2 regions of the Paenibacillus rhizovicinus genome follow, and region 2 is predicted to be linked to the other one. Evidence: predicted binding sites of a transcription regulator. Region 2 holds the regulator's gene; the other holds the start of a gene.
The links. The regulator LexA, encoded in region 2, represses DNA repair genes until DNA is damaged. The targets are predictions, from matches to a motif close to CGAACATATGTTCG.

Region 1: a site for LexA is predicted at 5,657-5,670, ahead of GZH47_RS03125 (DNA polymerase IV). Genes of this name have one in related genera too.

What each region holds. Positions count from the first base shown of each region.
Region 1 covers NZ_CP048286.1:688,878-696,799, forward strand. Annotated here, with positions in the region: gene GZH47_RS03100 (winged helix-turn-helix domain-containing protein) at 1-750, opposite strand, end outside; gene GZH47_RS03105 (class I SAM-dependent methyltransferase) at 852-1,607, opposite strand; gene GZH47_RS03110 (QcrA and Rieske domain-containing protein) at 1,696-2,241, opposite strand; gene GZH47_RS03115 (MFS transporter) at 2,288-3,610, opposite strand; gene GZH47_RS03120 (YhjD family protein) at 3,861-4,382, opposite strand; gene GZH47_RS03125 (DNA polymerase IV) at 4,379-5,635, opposite strand; gene GZH47_RS03130 (phytanoyl-CoA dioxygenase family protein) at 5,956-6,699, opposite strand; gene GZH47_RS03135 (carbon-nitrogen hydrolase family protein) at 6,719-7,922, opposite strand, start outside.
Region 2 covers NZ_CP048286.1:6,586,717-6,594,638, reverse strand. Annotated here, with positions in the region: gene metH (methionine synthase) at 1-83, opposite strand, end outside; gene GZH47_RS29435 (1,2-dihydroxy-3-keto-5-methylthiopentene dioxygenase) at 311-850, shown strand; gene GZH47_RS29430 (HAD family hydrolase) at 1,185-1,970, opposite strand; gene GZH47_RS29425 (hypothetical protein) at 1,995-2,513, opposite strand; gene GZH47_RS29420 (aldo/keto reductase) at 2,574-3,560, opposite strand; gene GZH47_RS29415 (DUF896 domain-containing protein) at 3,664-3,870, opposite strand; gene GZH47_RS29410 (LysM peptidoglycan-binding domain-containing protein) at 4,056-4,301, opposite strand; gene lexA (transcriptional repressor LexA) at 4,624-5,244, shown strand; gene GZH47_RS29400 (hypothetical protein) at 5,329-5,910, opposite strand; gene GZH47_RS29395 (glycosyl hydrolase) at 6,140-7,171, opposite strand; gene GZH47_RS29390 (DUF5060 domain-containing protein) at 7,198-7,922, opposite strand, start outside.

The DNA of each region.
Region 1 (7,922 bases), 1.2 Mb from region 2:
CACGGGCATCGCAAAGCCGGTCAGACAGTCGCGGTCCACGACGTCATGGGCGACGGCGAGCCTCGCCTCCGCCCTCGCGATCTGCCCCGTGTCGGCGTACAGATCGACGATGTTCAATATGTAAAGCTCGCGCTTCTGCTCCGGATCGAGCACGTCCAGCTCCAATGCCCGCTCGAACATCGCCAGGCTTTCGCGCGCGTCCGCCGCGTAGGCGTAGAACAGCAGCACCCAATACAGCCGATGGGCCCGCGGGACCTCGTCCGTATGCAGAAACCATGTCAGGTCGCCCCGGATGAAGTGCAGGTATACCTCATAGAAAGCGTCTACCTCGATGCCGAGCGCATCCTGCTGCGCGGCCAGCGTCAGCATGGAGCGCCCTTGGCCGAAAAGGTGGTACTTGCGGAAGAGGCCCTGCACGGAGGAACGGATTTCCTCGTCCATGAAGGACGGGTTCGGCGCCGCGGCCGCTTCTGCCATCCGCAGGCAGTAGCCGCTGCCTCGCACGGTCACGACTTCGAGCTGCGGCAGGCGGACGAGCTTCCGGCGGATACGGTAGATATGGTCGTCCACGGTCCGCTCGTCCGGGTAGCGGTCCGGCCAGACGCGGTCGAGCAGCTGCTCGCGCGAGAACACCTGTCCGCGCCGGTCGTACAGGAATTTAAGCAGCGCATACTCCTGGGCGAGCAGCGTCGCGGTTTCCGGTCCGCAGCTGACCGTGAGGGCGGCGGGATCGAACCAAATAGGCGCCATGCGGGCCCCCCTTCGAAAATTCGTATTCTCCCCGGGCGGTTGCCATCCTCGGGCAGGAGTCGCCGCCGGCAAACGAGCTCCGCTCGCGGCCGACGCGGGATTTAAACTTCGCCCCAATACACTTCCGTCTCGTAGTCGAAATCGATTTCCCCGTTTACGCTCGTCCTGTCGAACAGCTCCCGCAGCCCCGCGATCAACGGTTCATAGTTCGGGTGACCCGGCATCGGCGAGTAGGAGGAAGACAGCAGCCGCCCTTTCAGGCCTTCGAAATCGAACGACTGGCTCATCGTGAAGCGCGCTTCCCGCATGTTGCCCGGCTTGAAGAATGCGGCCAGGTCGGCCGACGAAATGTTCTTATGCGTCATTTTCTCGTAATCCGTCCCGTAATTCTTCAGGAGCAGGTCGTACCCTTCCCTGAACGGCGTGCCTTGCGTCAACCGTGAATTCCAGATCAGCGCCGCTTTGCCGCCGGGCTTCAAGATCCGGTGGAATTCCGCCTGCGCCGCGGTCCGGTCGAACCAATGGAACGACTGGGCGCAGACGATGAAATCGACGGCATGCTCCGCAAGCGTCGTCTCTTCGGCAGAACCGGCTGCCGCATGAAAGTTCGGCGCTTCCGACAGCGCCTCGACCGCGGCCGAGCGCATCTCGCCATTAGGCTCTACCGCAATGACTTCGCTTCCGCGTTCAAGGAGCAGCCGGGAGAAGATTCCCGTTCCTGCGCCGATATCCGCAACTGTCGATCCGGCATTCAAACCGACTTCGCCGTACAAATAATCAATCGCCTCCGCCGGATAGCTCGGACGATATTTGACGTAGGTATCCACCCGATCGGAAAATCGTTCTTTACTGTTCATGCCGCACGCTCCTTGCCGATGATTTGTTTTTGCTCTTTTCGCCTGCGTCTGCTTTCATTTTCTGTTTTCTGCTGCTACTACACCATAACTAATCGATCGTTGCGCCTGGCATTGGCTTCATGATATCGAAATATACGCTGCCGTCCGAAATAATCGGTTCATACGTATCCAAGCCCCGCTTAACTGCATAAACCGCGCCGCCCTCGCTGTCAAAGCCCGCCCCATGGCAGGGGCACCAGAAGAACATGTTCTTGTTCCCGTCCTGCTGCGCATCCGACGCCGGCACGACCGTACAGCCCAAATGGCTGCAAGCGGGCGACATAATGAGCAGCTGACCGCTCTCGCCGACCGTGACATAGACGAAGCCGCTCACCGGTTTCGTGTACCATGCATCGATGTACGTTGCCTCGTAAGCCACTTTCGCCACGCCGCGCAGCAGCTTCAGATCAGCTATCTCGCCGAGCTTCACGATATTGTTCGGAGGCGCGTCGCTGCCGATCGTCCGGTGCTTCACTGCCCCGTAATAGAACAATCCGGAACTGCCGGCTGCCAGCCCGGCTGCGCCGATCACTGCTTTGGCGGTCGTGCTCAAGAACGCCCTGCGGGTGATTGTCTCCGGAACCTTGCGATCCATGGTCATCGCTCCTCCTGCGGGCATGAACGACAGCCGTCCAGCCGCGTCAAGTCATCGCTTGATGATGGTGATCCAGCTTCCCTTGCACGAACTTGGCATACACGGCATAGCCGGCGAGGACGGATGCCGCCGTCAACAGGAAGGGCAAATAATAATGATCGCCCGCCAAAATATAGCCCGCCCAATACGACGCGATCGTATTGCCGATACTGCGCGATACCGTTCTCATTCCCGCGAACAAGTTGCGGTCGTCCTCGCTGACAGCCGACATGCATTCGCTGTCCATCAAATTGTTGAGCATCGTAAACCCCGTCCCGCGAATGAGCAGCAGAACCGCGAACAGCGCAGCCGGCATGACCATCGCCATCAGCGCCACGATCAGCGCGTTATAGAGGAACAAGATGACGAACGTCTTGCGGCTGCCCCAGCGCTCGACGATGTACGGCATCGTGATGGAGCCGACGAAGAAGAAGAAACCCGACAGCGCGAGCAAGCCGGAAATCATGCTGTCTTCCATGTCGTACCTGAACTTCAGAATGACGTTCAGGAACGGGCTCAGCAGCCCGAACATGAAGCCGGAGATGAAGATCAGCAGCGATAGCAGCAGCAGGAAATTGAAGGCTTTTCCTTTTGCTTTCTGCGGCTTTGCGGCCTTCGCTGCCTCCGAAGCCCGGCCGGAATGCCCGGGCGCTCCTGACGGCTCCGATGGAACTGGCGGCTTGGCCTGGCCGGTGCCGTTATCCTCTGCGCCCGCGGCGATTTCCGCCCTTGCATGCGTCGACGGAAGCAGCAGTCCGCGCAGAATGCCCGCGCTTGCCAGACAGGCGCCAGCCGCGAAGAACGCATACTGGTATAGCGTCGTATGGCCCGGCAGCCAATCCGGCAAATAACCGGCCAGCCACGTGCCGACGCCGGTGAAGAACGTAAACACGGCGAACAGCAGGGAGTAGGCGCTCGTCTCTTCCTTCTTGCTGCGGCAATATTGGAAAATAAGCTGGATTTCCGAATTGACGACCGCCGTGATGCCAAGCGACCAAATCAGCTGCGCGGCGATGACCGTCTCCGCGGTCGTGCCGATTCCGAATAAGATCAGCGCGGCAAAAGCCAGCATCATTCCGGACACAAGCGTCGTTTTGCGCCCGACGCGTTTGACGATCAAGCCGGCGGGCAGACTGGTCAAGCCGACCGTCAGCGCTCCCAGCGACGTAATCTGGCCAATGAAAGCCTTGGAGAAGCCCAGCTCCAAGAGATGCAAATTCAGAATCAAGCCCAATATTCCCGCCCCGATGCCGAATAAGCTTTCCGTCGCGATGAAACGCTTCACGCCAGGCGATAAATCACGAACTAATTGTACGGTATAGGTCCACATGGTGCGCCTTTCTTCTTGCTGTTGGTATGTCTAATCTTACATGCCTCTCCTCTAATCTTACATGCCTCTTCCTTCATGTTCAATCTTAATCTCCCGGCACCGCGATTATCCCCCCGACCCGCGAGCGGCTTCGCTGCCTCTTCGGCGGAAGCCGGATAACCGCGCATGGATCGAATAAACGCACAAAGGGAGCCCGTCATGGACAGGCTCCCTCGGGTAAGGCACGCGATTGCAAGCGACTATAGGCAGCTTACTTCATGGCGCCTTCCTTCAGCAGCGCCGCCAGCTCGGAGGTATACCGGGCCAGCCTCACGCTGATCTCGGAGCGCATCACGTCCCGCGTCATGCCGAAGCGATCCTCGTAGCCGCGGCAGAAGTAGCGGTGATAGACGACAAGGTCCGCATGCTCCTCGTTCAAAATCCGGATGTTCCGCTGCTTCAGCTCCCGCCGCAAGCCGTACAAGTCCTTCACGATCCGGTCCAGAATCTTCTGTCCGGCCATCAGATGCGCGCGCCTGAGAATATTCGTGCCGTTCTCCACGTCGGCAATGCTCTTCTCCACCATCTTCTCCATATGGGGCAGCAGGATAAAGTCGCGCAGCATCGCCCGCTCCTCTGTCGTAATGATGTTCCGTTCCCTAGGCGCGCGCTCCTGCACGGCGGATACGGCGCCCTGCGCGTCCCCGTCCGCGTGATGCTCGTCGTACCGCTCCACGTGCTCGGTCAATAACATTTTGGATTTCCAGCGCTCGTTGCCGTCCAGCCTGCTCATTTGTAGTGTCCTCCAATTTGTTCCGCCCTTTCCCGCGCCACGCCGGACTCCAACAATGACGAGGCGCGCATGATAGCCGTGCTTCCATACCGTTCTTTAATGGCGTCGATGGTCCGCTCCTTGCAATAGGCGCGGGAGCGGTCCTCGAACAGTGTCAACTGAATGACGTTGTCATCCGTCAGCTGCGACAAGGCAATGCTGAGCCGGCTGACCGGCAGCCCGTGCCAATGCTCCCGGAACAGTGTCAGCGCGGCGGACGCCACTTCGTGGCTCAAGGACGTCGGCTGCTGTAACGTCACCTGCCGGCTGAACCAGCAGGAGCGGACGCCGTCGGTTTCCGCCGCGGCCACGGATACGACCGACCCCAGGAAGCGATTGCGCCGCGTACGCTGACACACCTCCACGACCAGTTCCAGCAGCACGACCTCGATATCCTTCAGCTCGCGGTAGAGGTTCCAGCGCAGCGCCTTGCCGTGGCTGACGGACTTGAGCTGGCGCCGGATGCCGGGTTCCACGGGACTTGGATCGATTCCTCGGGCGGTCTGCCAGTAGTACCCTGCTTGAATATCGCTCTGCTTGCCCATCTCGCGCCGCATGCGCCGCTTGAATTCAGCAAAATCCATCCGGGCGATGTCGCCGATGCAAGATAAGCCCATCCGGGTGAAGTGCCTGGTCATTGCGGAAGCGACCATGAACATCTGGTGCACAGGCAGCGTCCAGAGCGTAGACTCCAGCTTGTCGTAGGACAGCTCGAACACGCCCTCGTCGTTCTTCTTCGCATAGTTGTCGGTCGCCATCTTCGCCAGAATCTTCGTCGGCCCGATGCCGACCCGCGACCAGACGCCGGTCGATTGCAGCACGTGCTGCTGAATCCGCGCGGCCAGCTCCTTCGGCGAACCGCCAAAGAAGGCGAGCGAACCCGTTACGTCCAAGAACTGTTCGTCGATGCTGTACGGCTCCACGAGCTCCGTATATGATTCGAAGATGCGGGTAATCAATAAAGAGATCTGGATATACGTCCCCATTCGGGGCCGAATGACGACAAGGTCAGGGCATAGCGCCATTGCCTCCCCGACGCGCGACGCCGTCGTCACGCCGCGCGACTTGGCGATCGGACATGCGGCGAGCACGATGCCGTTCATCCTTACAGGGTCTCCGACGGCAACCGGTTTGTCGCGATATTCCGGATGGGCCGCCTTCTCCACAGAAGCGTAGAAGGACTGTCCGTCGATCAGGAAAATTTGCCTCGACATCTATGAACCCCCTCGAGAAAGCGAATATATGTTCGTATGTTCTTATTATATACCGAATGTACGTTCCCAATGCAAGGGAAAAATCTCCCTGCTCGTACCGATTTCCGCAGCCGCCCGGGAACGGCAAAAAAGCGGCGGTTCAGAACGTTGTCTTCGTTCCGAACCGCCGCTGGCGTCGTCGCACGGCTAATTTGCGCGCAGGGAGTTGTCGATTTCGAACCATCATAACGATGATGAATGCGTTGTCATTATTTCACGAAACGGATCGGCATTCTCCCCGTACGATCCCTTCCGGCTACCGCCTCCGGTCCCGTCAGCGCCTACCGGATGCCGGGCCAGTGGCGCCACATGTCGACGAGCGGCGTTTGCCAATCGTTGCGGCGCTCCTTATGATCCACCCGGAAATAAATCGAATACCGGATCCGGTCCGACAGGTTGATGCCGCCCGCATGGATCAATTGGTAATGCGTGATGATCAAGTCCCCGGGCTCGCCCGTCAATTGAACCGGCTTCGGAAGCGGAACGTTCGCCGAGCGATGCATCGTGCGAAACCCTTCATCGCGGAACAGCACTTCCGCGCCATGCTCCTGGAAATATTGCTCGTATGCCTTGTGGGTGCCCGGATACACCGTGAAATTCCCGTGATCCGGCTCGCTTTGATCGGACAGAACGACGCCGACAAGCGCCGTGAAGTTCTGCGCGATGCTATCCTTGACGCGGAGAACGCCGTCCAGATGCGCCCCGAGATCATCCGGCGGGTTATCCATGTAGCTCGGGAATCGAAGCGCGATTTGTCCCATGCCGATCGGATGGTATTCATCCTCCCCGACCAGCGAATCGAGGATCGCTTTGGCCGGCGTGCGGTTATACAGGTCCGTGATGCAGGGCTTGTTCTCAAGCTCCTTGCAATAATTCGCGCCGTGCTGCCCGTCCGGAACGCCTTTGCCTAGGGCATGGTTGATCGCCTTCATCGCTTCCCGAACCATGATTTTCGGAACGACGCCCGGAATCTTCACATAGCCCTGCTCGATCAATTGCTGCTTCTGCCGATAAGTCAACTCCATCTCTCTTTCCCTCCGTTATCTATTCGTTAGTTGCCTGGCTTTGAGCTAACATCGCGTACGTGTCCGGCCTGCGTTCCCTGCCGAATAAACTTCGCGCTTCCCCGTACGCGGGTCCGACGGACATCCAGAACTCCTCGAATCTTCGATTCAGATCAATCTCGGCGCACGCAATCCCATTATCATGACGTCCGATTTCTTCAAGCACTTCCCCTGCGGGATTGATGATCCGGCTTGGTTTGCTGGCGGGATCGCTCATGGATTCGCCATTCCCGTCCACGATAATCGCTCCGTTGATGCCGGATACGACCAGATACAGGCCATTATCGACCGCTCTGGCGATTTGCTGGGCCCGCCCTTCGCCGGCCGTCGACAGGCAGACGATTTCCGCCCCTTTCAATCGGAGCAGGCGCGCAGGTTCCGGGAACGAAATATCCCAGCAGACGAGCAGACCGACTTTACCGAAATCCGTATCGAATACCGGATAGTCGTTCCCTGGCGTGATCCCGTCTTGCGCTTCGAACAGAGGCAAATGGGTTTTGCGGTATTTTCCGGCGATGTCGCCGTTCCGATCGAATAAAATGCTGGTATTGTAAACGCAGCCGCCTTCTCTTTCATGCATATTGAACACGACGTAGGACCGGACCTGCTTGGCTTTGCCGCCGATCGCCTGCGTCAATTCGCCGGGAATCGCTTGGGCGACTTCCGTGGGCGGATAGCCCGAACAGCGGTCGTACATGGTTTCCGAGAAACAGATGAGATCAGGCTGGAGTTCTCCGGCTCTCTCGATCGTATCCAACATGCACTGCAGGTTGTCGGACAGCTGGTGCCGATTTTCCGTATTGGGGGAAATATAAGTCGTCACGATCTTCACTTTCTTACGCTGCGCCATTTGGCCTGCGGTTATCGCTGCCTTCTGCCAGAACACCTTGCCCGCGGCCGACCAGCGATATTCAAGTTCAACTTTCGCCGCGTGCGCTCCCGAAGGGGCTTGAACGGTTTTGTTCAGCTCGCTTAGCCCGTCTTCGCGTACCGCATAGTCATCGACATATTCGCGCCGCAGCCAGTTCCGGTTGTTATCCATCCACGTCACGATCATATTGATGCTCACCGCGTGGCTGCCGGTCCCTTCTGACCCGTATGCCGCCATTAGGTTATACGCAGCGCCGCCCTCGATGCCGGAAATTTCGCACCACCATGCACCGTAAGCCTCGAAACGCCCTTCG
Region 2 (7,922 bases):
CGCTGTTGGATCATCGTACCCATCGCGCCGTCCAAGATGAGGATGCGCTTCGCCATCATTTCCTGTATCGTCGGTCTCGTCATTGAAGCACTTCCCTTCCGAAGCTGCCGTTTCAAAAATCCGATCTTCTTCAAGACCGGCACATCGTGCAGCTTAAAATCATTTCCCTATACTCTACCAGAATTCGACCCTTGTGAAAAGGCATTTCCACCCTGCCTGAAAGCTTTGTGCGTCTGTCGACAGACCAAACATAATGTTTTATAATTATTCTGATCGGAATTACGATTTCATGGTGAAAGTAGGGATTCAATTGGCAGAAATACGCGTACGCGACACCAACGAGCGCATCAGCGGCGAAGAAAACGTCCGTGCTTTTCTAGAGAAGCAAGAAGTGCTGTACGAGCACTGGGATGCCGCTAAGCTCCCGGCCGAACTTCATAACAAATTCGTGCTGAGCGACGAAGAGAAAGCGACGATCCTCGCGACTTACGACGCGGAAATCCGCGATTTGGCCGCACGCCGCGGTTATCAAATCTGGGATGTCATCTCGCTGTCGGACGCAACGCCGAACATCGAAGAACTGCTCAAGAAATTCGAGCAAGTCCATACGCACACCGAAGACGAAATCCGCGGTATTATATCCGGACGCGGCATCTTCATCATCAAGGGCGATGAGCAAACGGGTTACTTCGATGTAGAGCTGGAAGCCGGCGACGTCATCTCCGTGCCGGAGAACAAGAACCACTTCTTCACCTTGATGGACAATCGCGAAATCATCGCCGTGCGTCTGTTTATCGAGAAAGACGGATGGATCGCGCATAACGTTGACGATCCGGCGTTCGCGAAATAGCATGCGCGGAGGTCGTGACCTGCGGCTGGAACGAGTCTCCACTCGCTGTTGTAGTTCTGATTTCTTTGATTATATAAGTGAGTATCGGTTGAAATCAGACTACAAAGGCGAACGCTTAAGGATTTTCGGAGAAAATCCACGTCGGAAGCATAAGCTGCTGCTCCGACTTCATTCCAGCCTCCGGTCACTCCTCGCTTATGCTATTTGGTCCTAAACAAAAAACCAAACAAAAAGGAGACCTGCCTTCGGATAGGTCTCCTTTTTGTTTGGTTTCTTCAAGTGCCATTGTCGGCTGCTAATACTAGTAGCCGCCAGCGCTTCGTGCCTGCCTAACTTAAACAAGCAGCGGCAGCAATTCTTCCAAATGCTTGATTTCATGGGTAGGAATGATTTCATCGTTGCGCTGCATGCCGTGACGGTTGATCCACACCGACGTCATGCCGATCGTGTTCGCGCCGAGAATGTCGGTCGTCAGCTTGTCTCCGACCATGATTCCGTGTTCCGGTTCGATGCCGAGACGTTCGAGGGCATGATGGAAAATCTCCGCGGCCGGCTTTCCTTTGCCGAACTCGCCGGAAATGACGATATGGTCGAAGTATGGCACGATCGCCGGCACGCCTGCCAGCTTCTCGCGCTGCAGATCCGGAGAACCATTCGTCAACAGCAGCAGCTTGTAGCTTCCTTTCAGCTTATCCAGCACGGCAAACGTTTCTTCGTATACGTACGGACGTTTGCGGCGTTCTGCCGGGAATTGCTCCGCTAGCTGCGCGCCAAGCGCAGGATCGTCGACGCCGAGCGCGAGAAGTCCGCGCGTCCAAGCGTCTTTCCGATAACCTGGCGCGAGCTGCTGCAGCTTGCGGAATTCTTCTTGTTCCCCTTCAAGGAAGTTCGCCCACAACCCTTCGAACGGGTTGATGCCGATCATTTTCGTGAATGGGAACGTTTCGTACGATTCGTATAAGGCGCGCGCCTCGCGGCGGACGGCATCCTCCAACGCCTTCGCTTCTACGCCCGTTGCCGCGGCGGCTGCTTCGCAAGTCGCGTCGAACGCTTCTTGAACACTGCGGTCATCCCACAATAAAGTATCATCCAAATCGAATAAAACTGCTTGTTTAGCCATCGTTTCCAGTGCACTCCACTCTCTTTATTTTTCGGTATACGGAATTCCGTGCTGTTCGGCAAATGCTTTAAGCCGCACTGCGATTTGTTCGGTCGGATAACGGTTCATGACGCGCGAGAACACCCAATTACCGCCTTTATGCTGCTCGATAATGACGTAGCCCTTCTGTGCGGTAATTCCTTTGACGTTGCTAATGTTCACGTCGCGGTCACCGGCGAAACGGCGGGAACGAACGAAATCCCGGCCAACCGACAGATATGGCCTGCGAAGCGTAAACGTGCCTGCCAGCACGACGTACAACCCGATCGTAACCCAGAACATCGTGTCGTCCGGTTTGAACGAGTCGGATGTCGTCGTAACGATCACATAGAAGAGAATGAACAACAATAAGAACGCCGGCATGAGATAACTGCGGCCTTTAAAGGTGTCCATCGATGCCTTTTCCGATTTCGCCGACATCAGCGGGGCTTGCCCGTGTTTCTTACGCTGTTTGTTAATTTGAGTCTGGTTTTTCTGTACTTTACGCTGCCACGATCTTGACACGAATGATCCCCCTCAACGATCTACAAACGATTCAATTCACATCTATTACATATAGGAGCTTTATAGAGGCCGGGCGAATTTGGTAATGAAACGGTTCGGGTATTCGCTAGGAAGCGCGCTGGCTTCATCCAGCCTGTTCCAGATCGATTCCGGCATCGTCCAGCCGATTGCGCCAATGTTGTCCTCGTATTGCGCCAGCGTGCTTGCGCCGAAGATTGGCGACGTAATGCCTTTGCGCTGCAGCAGCCAGGCAAGCGCCACTTGGGACGGCGTTTTGTCCAGTTCAGACGCTGCGGCTTGTACAGCTTCAAGGATGGCAAAGTTTTTGTCCGAGGAACGAAGCGCCCAGGAGCTTTCTCCTTGCTTCGACGTCAAACGGCCGCTGGTCGGCTCTTCATGGGTGTAGCGTCCGGTCAGGAACCCGCCGCCGAGCGGAGCCCAAGGAATAATGCCGATGTTCTCCTCCAGGCAGAGCGACAGCATTTCACGGTCCATTTCTCTGCTGACAAGACTGTACTGCGGCTGAATGGAAATAAACCTGGCAAACCGGTCGCGGTCGCTGACGGCCAGAGACTTCATCAACTGCCAGGCGAAGAAGTTCGAGCAGCCGATATAGCGCACCTTGCCTGCCGAGATCAGATCATCCAACGCACGAAGCGTCTCGTCAATCGGCGTTGCCTGGTCCCAAACATGCACCTGATAGAGATCGATATAATCGGTATCCAGCCGTTTCAGGCTCGCTTCGACCGCATCCATGATATGTTTGCGCGAAAGGCCGCCGCTGTTCGGACGTTCTCCCGTCATCATCCGGACTTTCGTGGCAAGCACGACTTCCGAACGACGATTCTTGATTGCTTTCCCCACGATTTCTTCCGAACGGCCTTGCACGTACACATTGGCCGTATCGAGGAAATTACCGCCCCGGTCCAGAAAATCGTGCATCATCGTAATGGAATCCGCTTCGCTCGTCGTATTGCCGAAGGTCATCGTACCCAAGCATAGTTCCGAAACCGCTAGCCCGCTCCGGCCCAATAGCCGATATTGCATTTGCGTTCCCCTCCTATTATTAGGTAACGTTGCGCACCGCTTGCTGTCCAATCGTACGAAGTACCGGTGCATATCACGTCCGTTAAACGATCATGCTGATCGATTAATGCTTGATCGAACCCCCGCCGCCGTCATTGCCTTCTTCGTCTTCCGCCCACTTGATCGTATCCAGCTGGTTGCGGAAATTGCTCTTGAAATTGTCCAGATAAATACGACGAAGCTCGTCGCGCTCCGCCACTTCCTCCGGCGTTAAGCCGACGGACTTGTTTTTTCTTGAAAGCTCGTTAATTCGAGCGATGATTTTCTCCATTCTATGAATAGCTCCTCTCATCATTTTGGCCAACATCACATTCTTTACTTTGACATTTTTAAACGTCCATTGTCAAGGCGAAAGCCCCCTTACTAAGCGCAACGGCGCAGTGATTGCCGACAAAATAGAAAGAGACCGAAACGGACATCCGTTCGGTCTCAAGACTCTATTGCATGCCAAGCCAATTAACTGCCGGCAGGAACGATAAGCGTCTGTCCGGCTTCCAGCTCGCTGGAGCTTAAATTGTTCCGCTTCTGCAAGTCGAATACGGTGCGGCGGATATCCTCGCCGTCTTTACGAACCGTGCTTGCAATTCCCCATAACGTATCGCCGGAATTGACGACGATGACTTGTTCTTCCGCGCTCGGTTCGGCAGGACGTTCTCCGTCGGCATGTCCCGTTAATAAGGACAGACCGACGAACAACAACACAAAGAATAATGAAGCACCTGCTAACCGGACGAGTATGCGTTCGACAGCACGGTCTTTCCGTGAACCGCGGACTTGACGTCCTTTAGTAGAATTTTCTTTATAAGCAGTTGAGTATGAAGATATTGTTTGCATCATGATCAGCACCCCAAACGTTTGTTCTGTTATCGTGAACTCAGAATAACACGAACATCCGTTTGCAGTCAACAACTTTTAGAACGTTTGTTCGCACGAAAATACGAACTTGTGTTTCTCGAACTTATGTTTGTACGAACTCCGGTTCTGTGCTATAATTTTACACAAATGAACCTTTGGAGTGATTCCGGTGTCGAAACTTTCAAACCGCCAGCAGGCGATACTAGAATTCATCAAGGCGGAAGTTCGGGATAAAGGCTATCCGCCTTCTGTTCGCGAGATCGGCGAAGCGGTCGGACTGGCTTCCAGTTCTACCGTTCACGGTCACCTGGACCGTTTGGAGAAGAAGGGCCTGATTCGCCGCGACCCGACGAAGCCGCGCGCAATCGAGATTTTGGACGGCGAAGACAACGAACTTCCGTTCCCGCTCGCGATTGCCAAAGTGCCTGTCGTCGGTAAAGTTACCGCCGGCGTACCGATTACCGCAACGGAGAATATCGAAGAATACTTCCCGCTTCCGGCTGACAAAGTCGGCGACGATACCGTATTCATCCTTAACGTAATCGGCGAGAGCATGATCGAAGCCGGCATTCACGACGGCGACTACGTAATCGTCCGCCAGCAGCAGAACGCCTCCAACGGCGATATCGTCGTAGCCATGACGGAAGACGACGAAGCGACAGTCAAGACCTTCTATAAAGAGAAGGATCATATTCGTCTGCAGCCGGAGAACTCCACGATGGAACCGATCCGTCTGCGCAATGTCAGTATTCTCGGCAAAGTTATTGGACTCTTTCGCGATATCCACTAAATGCGGCATCAATAAGGGCAGTCACCGGCTTTTCCAAGCGCGGTAGCTGCCCTTTCTCGTTCTCGCTAGTTCGCTTCTTGTCCGTTAACCTACGATTTCCCGGAACAATAAATTACGATAAGCGAACGTGCTGCTCGTATATTTAAAGTTCAGCTCCACCCCCGAGAAACGGACCTCTATGGTTTTCAATGCCTTCGTTGTCACCTGTTGTCGAATAAGGCAGCGAACGCGAGAAACATGATTGGCGTTGATCGCTTCGGCCAGCGCGGATGCATATGCTGTCGAACGCGCGAGCTTACGGTAGAACGGAAGAACGGCTCTCGATATAGCCCGATTAATAGGCGTCGAGAACGTGAACTGCGTCGTGCCCGGCGGTATCGTCGTACCGTTCGAATATTGCTGAATCGGTTCGGGGAACGCAAAGTCAATGAAATAACCGATGCCGTTCACAGAGAAGCTGTCGTACTTCGCCATCGGCGCAACCGATTTGAACATGGCGATCAGCGTATCCAGATCTCCCTGCCTCACTGCTTTCGACCATCTCAAGGCAAAGCTCTGATTCCGAGCGATCTTGCTGTACAAGGGGATCATCATGGAAGCGACCCGGGAGAGAATGTAACCGGGAATACGAATCGTTCCGCTCCTCGCATTGCTTTTACCGCCCATACTCGTCTCACCCTCTTCATTAAGCCTAATGTGGCATCATATGCGGCAGATGTCTTACGAGTGAGAATATGCCCGCCGCTCAAGCATCTATCGACCCGTTCCCTTTCAACGCAAAAAGGCATCCGATCCAATCGGATGCCTTCTGCAGCAACGTCTTAAACGTTCACAAACCGCCGCAATCTTATAAACTAGCAGATCTCATTTAACTATGCAGCATCATCCACCTGTATTATTCAGGCAGTGGATACGTTCTAAGATCGGGAAGTTCGTCGCGCGTAACGGTGAAAGGATGACGATACACGTTGTTCAACATTTCCCGTTCGGTATATTGATCGGAAACGACGATCTGACCGTCTTCCTGCTTGTGCAGAAATTGTCCATACCACGTACAATTCCACGACCAGAGCGCGCCGTCGGCAATCATCCGATCCGGATCGGCAAGCGGCCCGTTCTCGGATAATGCGATGATTTTGGCTGCTTCCGTATAGCTTAATGCCTGCCGGAAACGTTCGACATTCGATTGATAGTTCTGTTCGGGCGAATAAATATCTTCCCCAATAATGTCCACGAATTCATCGCCCGGGTACCAGTCCTTGGCTTGTCCATTCCACACCCAGATGAGGTTATGCAGTCCATGCAGCCGAGTCATTCGGTCGTGCATCAGCTTCCATAATTGAATGCATGGTTCGGCTCCTTTGGCACCCCACCAGAACCAGCTGCCCGATGCTTCATGAAGCGGTCTCCATAACACGGGTACGCCGGCATCTCGCAGCTGCGAGAGCAGCCCGGAGATAACATCGATATCGCGCAGCAGCAGCGCATAATCCTCTGACGAAGGATCGGCCATCGCTTTAGCGAGATCGAAGGTCGTCGCCGATGTGTAGAACCCGCGGTGCCAGCCATTGTCCGGCGGCAGATCGACCAGATCCTTCGGCGCATTCCAATGCCAGCAGAAGGTGACGATCCCTCCTGCCTCCCACCATTTCAAGGCAAGCGCAGTATCGGTTCCGACGGCTCCCCGTTCCGTGCGGGACGGCGAATCGTTCATGAAATCGAATCCTCCGACAGCCGGATAAGTACCCGTCTCGCGAAGAATCACTTCCATCTCCGGAGTCGAATTGACGCCGATCTGCTGTCCTGTCAACATGCGCTTGCCGTAAGTATCGCACAAGTAAGCCATAAGCCTCTTCGCGCAATCATCCGCTTGCGGATCGATCAATTTCGGTTCAACTCGAAAACGGTGTCCCCAATCATATGCCATCCGGTTCCCTCTCCTCGCGACTAACGTTATTTCCGCGTAATCGTAAACGCAATATCTTTCTGTATCGACGCAGGCGCTTTCATGACAAGCGATCCGTCCTTCGCTTTCACGGCGTTCTCGCCAATGGCCGTACCGGTCCAAGGGTCGTACCATACGACCGTATATGAGCCATCTTCCCAATTCATCAGGTTCACATTCTTGCCGCCTGCTTCGCCTTTCTCGGTAAGCAGCCAGCCGAAAGACAGCTTCTTGCCTTGCATGACCCATGTTTGCCCCTTTGAAGCTGCATCCACTTCGGTATTCACGGGGATCCGCGGTTCATGGAAATCAATCTTTGCGGCGAACGCGGCTAGAACTTTCATCTGCGCAAACATTTCATCGCTGACGTGATCGAAATCCCACCAGACCGGTATCGAAGCCAGTCCGTTCGTCAGCGATACCCATATCGCCTGGTGATATTTCTCCGTATCGACGATATTGCCGGTTTCGCCGATCATAAGCGGCTTCTCGTAGCTGTCCCACCGTTTACGAATATCCTTGGCAAACGAGTCATAGCTGAAATTATAGTAATTTTCCCGATCGGCCAGATCGAGCGTCCGGTAAGCGAAGTCCCAATAATCCTGGCGATTGCCGGCCATGGAGCCCATCGTCGGATGACCGTACGGGTCATTCGCCTTGAAGTAGGCGTGTACCTTCGCTACCCAGGCATCCGTAACCTCGGTCGGGTTCTGCGTCCAGCCGTCCGTGCCGT